4 regions of the Halomonas sp. I5-271120 genome follow, and region 3 is predicted to be linked to each of the others. Evidence: predicted binding sites of a transcription regulator. Region 3 holds the regulator's gene; each other region holds the start of a gene.
The links. The regulator sigma-54, encoded in region 3, starts transcription at its own class of promoters, with help from an activator protein. The targets are predictions, from matches to a motif close to TGGCACNNNNNTTGCTNT.
Positions count from the first base shown of each region.

Region 1 (2,205 bases), 230 kb from region 3:
AGTTCCAAGCGGCCAGATGCCCCACCAGCGGCGCGGTATCGATGCCCGAAAGCTCCTGCTCGCCGACCGAGAAGGCCACCACCGGAATGTCGGCGGCATCGATGCCCTGGTTGCCGAGTTCACGATAGAACGGCACATTGGCATCGCCATTGATGGTCGAGACCACCGCCGTCTTCTTGCCCTCGCTGCCGAAGCGCTTGATGTCGGAGACGATGTTCTGCCAATCGGAATGCCCGAACGGCGTGTAGTTGATCATGATGTCCTCGTCGGCGACGCCATGGTCCTTCAGATAGGCCTCGAGGATCTTGTTGGTGGTACGCGGATAGACATAGTCGGTGCCGGCCAGCACCCAGCGCTCCACACCGACGTTGTTCATCAGGTAATTGACCGCAGGAATGGCCTGCTGGTTGGGCGCTGCACCGGTATAGAACACGTTTTCGGAGGACTCCTCGCCCTCGTACTGCACCGGATAGAACAGCAGACCGTTGAGTTCTTCGACGACCGGCAGCACCGACTTGCGGGACACCGAGGTCCAGTTGCCGAAGATCACGTCGACCTTTTCCTGCGCCAGCAGCTCACGGGCCTTCTCGGCGAACAGCGGCCAGTTGGAGGCCGGGTCCACCACCACCGGCTCGAGCTGACGTCCCAGCAGACCGCCCGCCGCGTTCTGCTGCTCGATCAGCATCAGCATGGTGTCCTTGAGGGTGGACTCACTGATCGCCATGGTGCCGGAGAGCGAGTGCAGAATGCCGACCTTGATCGGGTCTTCTTGTGCCTGTGCCGGCAGGGCCACGCCTACAGAGAGCAGGGCCGCAGCCAGCCAGCGATAGGAAGGGGTCGAAGTGTTCACATGGATCTCCTTGCTTGTGTCTTGTTTTTGAAAATTGTTATTCGGCAATATCCAGCGACGCTGCCGGCCGTTCATCGGCCGGCCCAAAACACTTCGCAAGGGTCGTGCCAACACCTCAGCAAGTCCCAATAATCATTGGGAATCATTGTGTTAGAGAACACTAAATAACCTGCCCCCTTCCCGGGTCGTCGCCCTCACCTGCTCATGTGCCCATTACGTGCCCTCTTTTGGCCATTTCGATCTTGGCCATGTGCCTTAATGGTGCAGCTGTATACATTAATGAGATACAGGGAGGTATGAGCGTCGGCATCATGCATCAATATGACCAACCCAGCATAAAAAAGGGCACCGGCCAGATGGCCGATGCCCCAAAAAGGTGATGCGTTTGCTTGATAAGACGTACGGATAAAACGTACCGGATGAAAAATACCAGCGTCAGTCCGTCTGGGACCCGCCCGCCTGCATGCGACGCCGTAGGAGAGGACCCACGACGTAGGGCAGAATCAGGCCCAGGCCAGCGACGACCCACAGGCCGATGGCGAGGCCGCTATCCCACAGCACCATCCAGTCGCCATCGGAGATCTCGAGCGCATGGCGCAGGTTCTTCTCCATTTCTGGCCCCAGCAGCAGGCCGAGAATGATCGGCACCAGCGGTATTTCCAGCTTGCGCAACACATAGCCGAAGACGCCGAAGGCCACCATGAAGTAGAGATCGAAGGTGGTGTTACTGATCGAGTAGATGCCGACGAAGGCCACCATGGTCACGATCGGCAGCAGGTACATCGGGGGGACCGAGAGCAGCTTGACGAAGATGCCGACCAGCGGAATGTTGAGCAGCAACAACAGGAAGTTGCCGATCAGCAGCGCCGCAATCACGCCCCAGACGATGTCCGCGTTCTGGGTAAACATCAGCGGGCCGGGGGTGATGTTGAGCGAAATCAGCAGCGCCAGCAGCACCGCGGTGGTGCCACTGCCAGGCACGCCAAGCGTCAGCATCGGCACCAGGGCACCGCTGGAGGCGCCGTTGTTGCCGGCTTCGGGCGCCGCCACGCCGCGCGGATCGCCTTCTCCAAAGTACCCCTTTCGGCCCAGCACGCGCTTTTCCAGGGTGTAACTGATGAAGCTGCCAAGCGATGCCCCTGCCCCCGGCAGCACCCCGGCGACAAACCCGAGCACCCCGCCACGCAGGCTGGTGGGCAGAATGTCGCGGATGTCCTTCCAGGAAAGCGACAGTTTGTTGACGGCGATCTTTTCCTTGCCACCGCCGGCTCGATCCTCGATGAAGAACATCAGCTCGGAGATCGCGAACAGGCCAACGATGGCGATGATGAAGTCGACGCCCTCGTAAAGCTCCA
Region 1 is NZ_CP130701.1:3,026,916-3,029,120, reverse strand. Features, by position in the region: gene urtA (urea ABC transporter substrate-binding protein) at 1-850, opposite strand, end outside; gene Q2K57_RS13575 (tripartite tricarboxylate transporter permease) at 1,286-2,205, opposite strand, start outside.
Region 1: the regulator sigma-54 is predicted to act here: its motif matches at 943-960, upstream of urtA (urea ABC transporter substrate-binding protein).

Region 2 (2,205 bases), 780 kb from region 3:
ACAGGGTGCCGCCGGCTGCCTGCTCCAGCAGGCCGGCCTTGCCCCTGGGATTGCTACCGCTGAACGCCCCCGGCTGATAGCCGAACATTTCCGACTCGAACAGGCTCTCGGGGATGGCGCCACAGTTGACGTCGATGAAGGGCCCGTCGCCCCGCGCGCTCCAGCGGTGCAGCTGCCGGGCGAAAGCGGTCTTGCCCACACCGGACTCGCCCAGCATCAGTACATTGGCATCGGTCGGCGCGACGCGCTTGAGCAGCAGGGCGATCTCCTGCATCACGCTGCTGCGCACTTCCAGTACACCAGAAAGGCCTGCCAGTGCCGGGTCCTGTTCGCCGGCCGCCGCCCCCTCTCCGACGCTGCGCTTGAGGTGATCGCTGAAGCGCTGCTGCAGCAGGGCGTACTCCTCCTGAAGCAGCTGAAGGTCGGTTAAATCCATCGAGCGGCTGACCACGCAGGCCAGCCGCCCCTCGCTGAAGACCGGATGCGCCTGGGCGACCACCCGCCGACCGGTGCCGGTGTGCTGCAACAGCTGCGCCGGCTTGCCGGTGCTGAGCACCTCGAGGCTCACCGAAGGCTTGAGCACGCCCTGCTCCACCAGGGTGCGGACATTGCTGCCACGCAGCGCCTCGCAGGACATGCCATAGACAGCGGCGGCCCCGGGGCTTACGTCGCGCACCTGGCCGCCGGCATCGACCACGAAAAAGTGATCATGCGCGGTATCGATGATGGTTCTGAGAATGGCGCTGTCCAGCTCGCTCATGAGGTGTCCTCGGCCGATACACTTTTGAATCAATGATGCAAAGATGCATCATCATCGCCCGCCAGGCAATGCATTACTGCATCGCCGATGACCCAACTTGTTGAAATTCAATGATGTGAAAGTTGGCACGTTTCCTGCTCTATAACCCCATATAGGGATTCCTGACCGGGACGACTGATCAGGTCTCTTTGCAAGGACTCTTACAGGGGCTCCTGACAAGAGACGCCTTGAATACCGACACCAAGAACAAGGAGCAGGACGTGAGCGACTTCAACCAGCCATTAGGCGGCAATGACATGCCACGTTTCGGAGGCCCGGCCACCATGATGCGGCTGCCGACACAGGAATCCGCCGCCGGCCTCGACGCCGCCTTCATCGGCATTCCGCTGGATATCGGCACCTCGAACCGCCCCGGTGCCCGCCTGGGGCCGCGTCAGATTCGCGATGAATCCCGCATGCTGCGCCCTTACAACATGGCCACTCGCGCGGCGCCCTTCGACAGCCTGCAGGTTGCCGATATCGGCGATGTGCCGATCAACACCTTCCACCTGCCCAAGAGCATGGACATCATCAGCAACTTCTACGATGAGGTCCTCTCCCACGGCTGCGTGCCGCTTACCCTGGGCGGCGATCACACCGTGACGCTGCCGGTGCTACGCGCTATCGCCAAGAAACACGGTCCGGTGGGGCTGATCCATATCGATGCCCATGCCGACGTCAACGACCACATGTTCGGCGAGCCGATCGCCCACGGCACCCCGATCCGCCGCGCCCAGGAAGAAGGCCTGCTCGACAGCCGCCGGGTCGTCCAGATCGGCCTGCGCGGCACCGGCTATTCCGCCGACGACTTCGACTGGTGCCGCGACCAGGGCTTCCGCGTGGTCACCGCCGAGCAGTGCTGGCACAAGTCGCTCGAGCCACTGATGGCCGAGGTGCGTGAGCAGATGGGCGATGGCCCGGTGTATATCACCTTCGACATCGACGGCCTAGACCCGGCGTTCGCCCCGGGCACCGGCACCGTGGAAGCCGGCGGTCTGACTATGCCCCAGGGCATGGAGATCGTGCGCGGCGCCCGCGGCCTCAACGTGGTCGGCGGCGACCTGATGGAAGTCGCCCCGCCCTACGACACCAGCGGCAACACCGCGCTGATGGGCGCCACCCTGCTCTACGAAATGCTCTGTGTGCTCCCGGGCGTCATGCATCGCGACTGACGGCTGACGTCCTCAAGAGACGTCACCACTGACTCGGCCAGCGGCAAGCCCCTGGCCGCCACGTCTGAATGACACACCCAACACCCTAAGCCCATTACAACTCCAATAGGGAACACCTCATGTCTTCATCACTAGACGCAACCGACGAGATTGCCACCCACCCCGAGCCGCTGAACCGCCGAGGGCTACTGAAATTTCTGATTCCTTCGTTGCTCGGGGTCGGTCTGTTTCTGG
Region 2 is NZ_CP130701.1:2,018,945-2,021,149, reverse strand. Features, by position in the region: gene Q2K57_RS09055 (sigma-54-dependent Fis family transcriptional regulator) at 1-760, opposite strand, end outside; gene speB (agmatinase) at 1,021-1,971, shown strand; gene Q2K57_RS09045 (YjiH family protein) at 2,091-2,205, shown strand, end outside.
Region 2: the regulator sigma-54 is predicted to act here: its motif matches at 884-901, upstream of speB (agmatinase).

Region 3 (2,205 bases):
AACAGGGCGCGCTCGGGGGGCAGGATGGATTCCAACGTCATGATGTCAGCGAACGCTGGCGCCTTGGGCGCGCGCCTGTGTTTTTTCCTTGTGCTTGACAAGCTGACGGTCGAGCTTGTCGGCGAGGGCGTCAATCGCGGCGTACATATCTGTGTCTTCGGCTTCGGCATGCAATTCAGCACCGGCTGCATGCAGGGTGCAGCCGGCCTGCTGGCGCTCTTTCTCGATGGAAAGGGTGGCCTGAACCGTGGTGATGTTGTCGTAATGACGCTCCAGGCGGGCGAGCTTCTCGTTCACATAGTCACGCAGTGCGTCGGTGAGTTCGACGTGATGGCCGGTGATGTTGACTTGCATGGCACGCTCCTTATCCTGCGGTTGGCCAATCGATTGTAACCCTTTTTGGCGCGCTGCATACCCCTTCTCAAGGCGCTTTTCCTACGCGATTACTTTCGGTGTTTTTCCACCGCCAGGTCAACAGGTTATGCCGTTAAGGTGCGGTTCTTCACGGCATCATGAAAGCCGCTTGCGCTCACTGGAAGGTGGGATGCCCAGCGCTTCTCGATACTTGGCCACGGTACGCCTGGCTACCTGTATACCACTATCGGCCAGCAGATCGACCAGCTTGCTGTCTGAGAGCGGCTTGCGCGGCGGCTCGCTGCCGATCAGCTTCTTTAGCCGCGCGCGAATGGCCGTACTGGAATGCGCGTCACCGCCTTCGCCGCCGACCTGGCTCGAGAAGAAATACTTCAGCTCAAAAACGCCCCGCGGGGTATGGATGAATTTCTGCGTGGTGACCCGCGAGATCGTCGATTCATGCATTTCGACCTGTGCGGCGATGTCGGCCAGGATCAGGGGCTTCATGGCCTCTTCGCCCTTATCGAGGAAATCGAGTTGGCGAACCATGATTTCGCGCCCCACGCGCAGCAGGGTGTCGTTGCGGCTCGACAAGCTCTTGATCAGCCAGCGAGCCTCCTGCAGATGCTGCTTCATGAAGGTGTTGTCGTCGCTCTTGTCGGCACGACGAATCAGTGCGGCATAATCCGGCTGGATGCGCATCCGCGGCAGTGCCTCGGGGTTGAGCTCGATATGCCACCCCTCATGGCTGTGCCGGGCGATCAGGTCGGGAATCACATAATCGCTGCCGTCGTTGTCGAACGCCTGGCCGGGTCGCGGATCGAGTGAGCGGATCAGGGCGATCACCTGGCCTAGCTGCTCGTCGTCCAGTCGCAACCGCCGCTTGAGCAGCTTGCGATCATCGCTGGCCAGGGCCTCGAGAAACTGGCGAATCAGGCGCTTGGCCTGGGGAAGCAGGGGAATGTCTGCCGGCAGGGCGCCAAGTTGGAGTAGCAGGCACTCGCGCAGGTCGCGGGCAAAGATACCGGTGGGCTCGAACTGCTGCAGGCGCAGCAGGACCCGTTCGACGTCACTGGTCTTGAGGCTGTCGAGCCCCTGGGCACGCAGGCCCTGAGTCAATTCGTCGAGGCTGCCTTCCAGGTAGCCGCTGGGGGCCACGGCATCGATCAGGCTCTCGGCAATCTGGCGTTCGGTATCATTGACGTCGGCCATGGCCAGTTGCCAGGCGAGATGGTCGCGCAGGCTGACACCGATGGCATTGCGATCGAGGTCGGGGCCCTCTGAGCCGGCTCCTGAGGCCGCCATGTCCTGATAGGTATCAGACCAGTCGCTGTCGGTAGACAACTCGCTTGGAATCTCGGTAGACCAGTCATCCTCACGTGGCTCGGCAACGTCCTGCTCGCCATAGGCCTCATCGAGTTCCAGCATGGGGTTGGATTCCAGCGCCTGCTGAATCTCCTGGCGCAAATCCAGGGTCGAGAGTTGCAGCAGCGCGATCGCCTGCTGGAGCTGAGGTGTCATGGTCAGCTGGGTGCCGACGCGGAGTTGCAACGAGGGTTTCATGACCATGGCGTGGCGCGTGTCAGCAAAATGGAATGGATAACTTAGCCCCTGGCCGGATGCCATGCAAGCCACTGAGAGCAAATCATTAGCAATAAACATGCCATTGACAGGCAAAGATTCGCATTTCGAATGTCAGGCAGGGGCTTTGTGTCGTCGGGGGAGGTGGGGTTCCTGCGCCAGATTGGCATCTAGAGCGCTGCAGTGAGGCCTAGAGCCGGAAATCCTCGCCCAGGTAGACGTCCCTGACCTTCTGGTTGGCGAGGATGGCCTCGGTATCGCCTGCGGCAA
Region 3 is NZ_CP130701.1:2,794,668-2,796,872, forward strand. Features, by position in the region: gene Q2K57_RS12485 (PTS sugar transporter subunit IIA) at 1-41, opposite strand, end outside; gene hpf (ribosome hibernation-promoting factor, HPF/YfiA family) at 46-354, opposite strand; gene Q2K57_RS12495 (RNA polymerase factor sigma-54) at 511-1,923, opposite strand; gene lptB (LPS export ABC transporter ATP-binding protein) at 2,126-2,205, opposite strand, start outside.

Region 4 (2,205 bases), 920 kb from region 3:
TACGCGCCGAGTAGGCCAGCATCACCGGCGCTTCGAAGCCCGGCACCAGACGCTTGTAGGAGTTGGTAGAAGCGTTGGTGAAGGCGTTCAGGGCACGAGCGTGCTTGATGATGCCGCCGATGTAGTAGAGCGCCATTTCGGACAGGCCCGCGTACTCGTCACCGGCAAACTGGTTGACGCCGTCTTTCCAGAAGGACTGGTGGACGTGCATGCCGGAACCGTTGTCACCGACCAGCGGCTTGGGCATGAAGGTGGCCGTCTTGCCATAGGCGTGAGCCACGTTGTGGATCACGTACTTCATGGACTGCACTTCGTCGGCCTTCTTGACCAGGGTGTTGAACTTGACCCCGATCTCGTTCTGGCCGGCGTTGGACACCTCGTGGTGGTGCACTTCGACGCTCTGGCCGATGGCTTCCAGGGTGTTACACATGGCGCCGCGCATGTCGTGGAAGCTATCCACCGGCGGGACCGGGAAGTAGCCGCCCTTGACGCGCGGACGGTGACCCAGGTTGCCGCCTTCGACGACGCTGTCGGTGGCCCAGGCACCTTCTTCGGAGGTGATCTTGTACATGGAGCCCTGGATATCGGACTTCCAGTGCACTTCGTCGAAGATGAAGAACTCGGGTTCCGGCCCGAAGAAGGCGGTATCGCCAAGGCCGGTGGACTGCAGGTACGCCTCGGCGCGCTTGGCGATGGAGCGCGGATCACGCTCGTAGCCCTGCATGGTGGCCGGCTCGATGATATCGCAGCGCAGCACCAGGGTGGCGTCTTCGGTGAACGGGTCCAGGTAGGCGCTGCCGTCTTCCGGGCGCAGGATCATGTCGGACTCGTTGATGCCCTTCCAGCCAGAGATGGAAGAACCATCGAACATCTGGCCGTTGTCGAAGAATTCCTCGTCCACGGAGTGCGCCGGAATGGTGACATGCTGCTCTTTACCGATGGTATCGGTGAAGCGCAGGTCTACCCACTTGATGTCGTGTTCTTCGATCAGTGCGAGGGTCTTCTCAGACATGGTGTCCTCCAGAGGATGAGCGATGGCTCTTGTGGTTGGCGTGCGTGCCCGGCGAGGTCGTTACGTGCCTCGGGCCCGCCGCTATAGCAAAACGGGACCGAATCGTTTGTACCATGCCAAAGGCCTCAGGCCCATGGTCGCCGGTACAGGACATGAAAGGTGTCATGTCACTGCAAAATGTCACTGGAAAGTATAATGCAGGGGACGTGCCAAAATGGCGCATAGCGGACAAAGGAAAGGAATAACCGGCTGATTAAAAATGACTTTTTCCTGATCACCACCAACGAAAAGACCCCATTATTCGCCTTTTTGGACGCGTCTCTCGTCTTGCTGGCGCACTCTATGCACCAAAATTGAACACAATTAACCGGGCATGCACCAAAACATCACACCCGTGACGCCGCGTGCCACGTTGAGCCGTCCCACCAGTTTGAATGAGTCGAACCAAGCCCTCGGACCCCGGTCATATCAGCTAAAGATAGTATTGCTACCTTATGAAACTCAAAGCTACACTTTATTACACAGCAAAGGTGCAGCCTGGCGCCTTCGTTGCCCGAAATGCCTGGAGCCGGTGACATCCCACACCGCGATACGCCCCCATGAGCGCGTTGCCCAAATCCACGCAGGAGCGTCACCGCAGATGAAGGCCTATAGCATTATCGTTGATTCCAGGCTCATGGGCGCTCAACTGCCACGCTGCCTGGCCACCCTCAACGAAGCCGTGCGCCGGCATCCGGCGCGGGTCGACATCCAGGTCATCGGCACCGCCGAGAACGCACGCCTGGCGACGCTGAGCCGACGCTTCGGCGGCCGTTTCACCGTCTGCGATCACGCCACCTTCGGCGCCCGTGGCAACGCCATCGCCCGCATCACCTCTGCCGACATCCTGGTCTTTCTCTCTCCCCACGGACGGCTACGCAGCAGCTGGCTCAGCCAGGTCGACAACCTGCTAGAGCATCAGCAATGGGATGCCATGACCTTCCAGCCCCATACCCCCGCACTGATAACGACCCTGCGGCGGCTGTGGCATGTCGCCACCCCACCCGGTACCCTGTGCATCGCCCGCCAGTGGTTCGAGCGCATCGGAGGCTTCGATACCGGCCTCGACGACACCGCTCACGAAGACCTGGTGGAGCGTCTGCGCGCTTGTCATGCGCGTATCATGGAAATATCGCTATAATTCCGCGTTCCTC
Region 4 is NZ_CP130701.1:1,871,158-1,873,362, reverse strand. Features, by position in the region: gene glnA (glutamate--ammonia ligase) at 1-1,012, opposite strand, end outside; gene Q2K57_RS08335 (hypothetical protein) at 1,653-2,192, shown strand.
Region 4: the regulator sigma-54 is predicted to act here: its motif matches at 1,207-1,224, upstream of glnA (glutamate--ammonia ligase).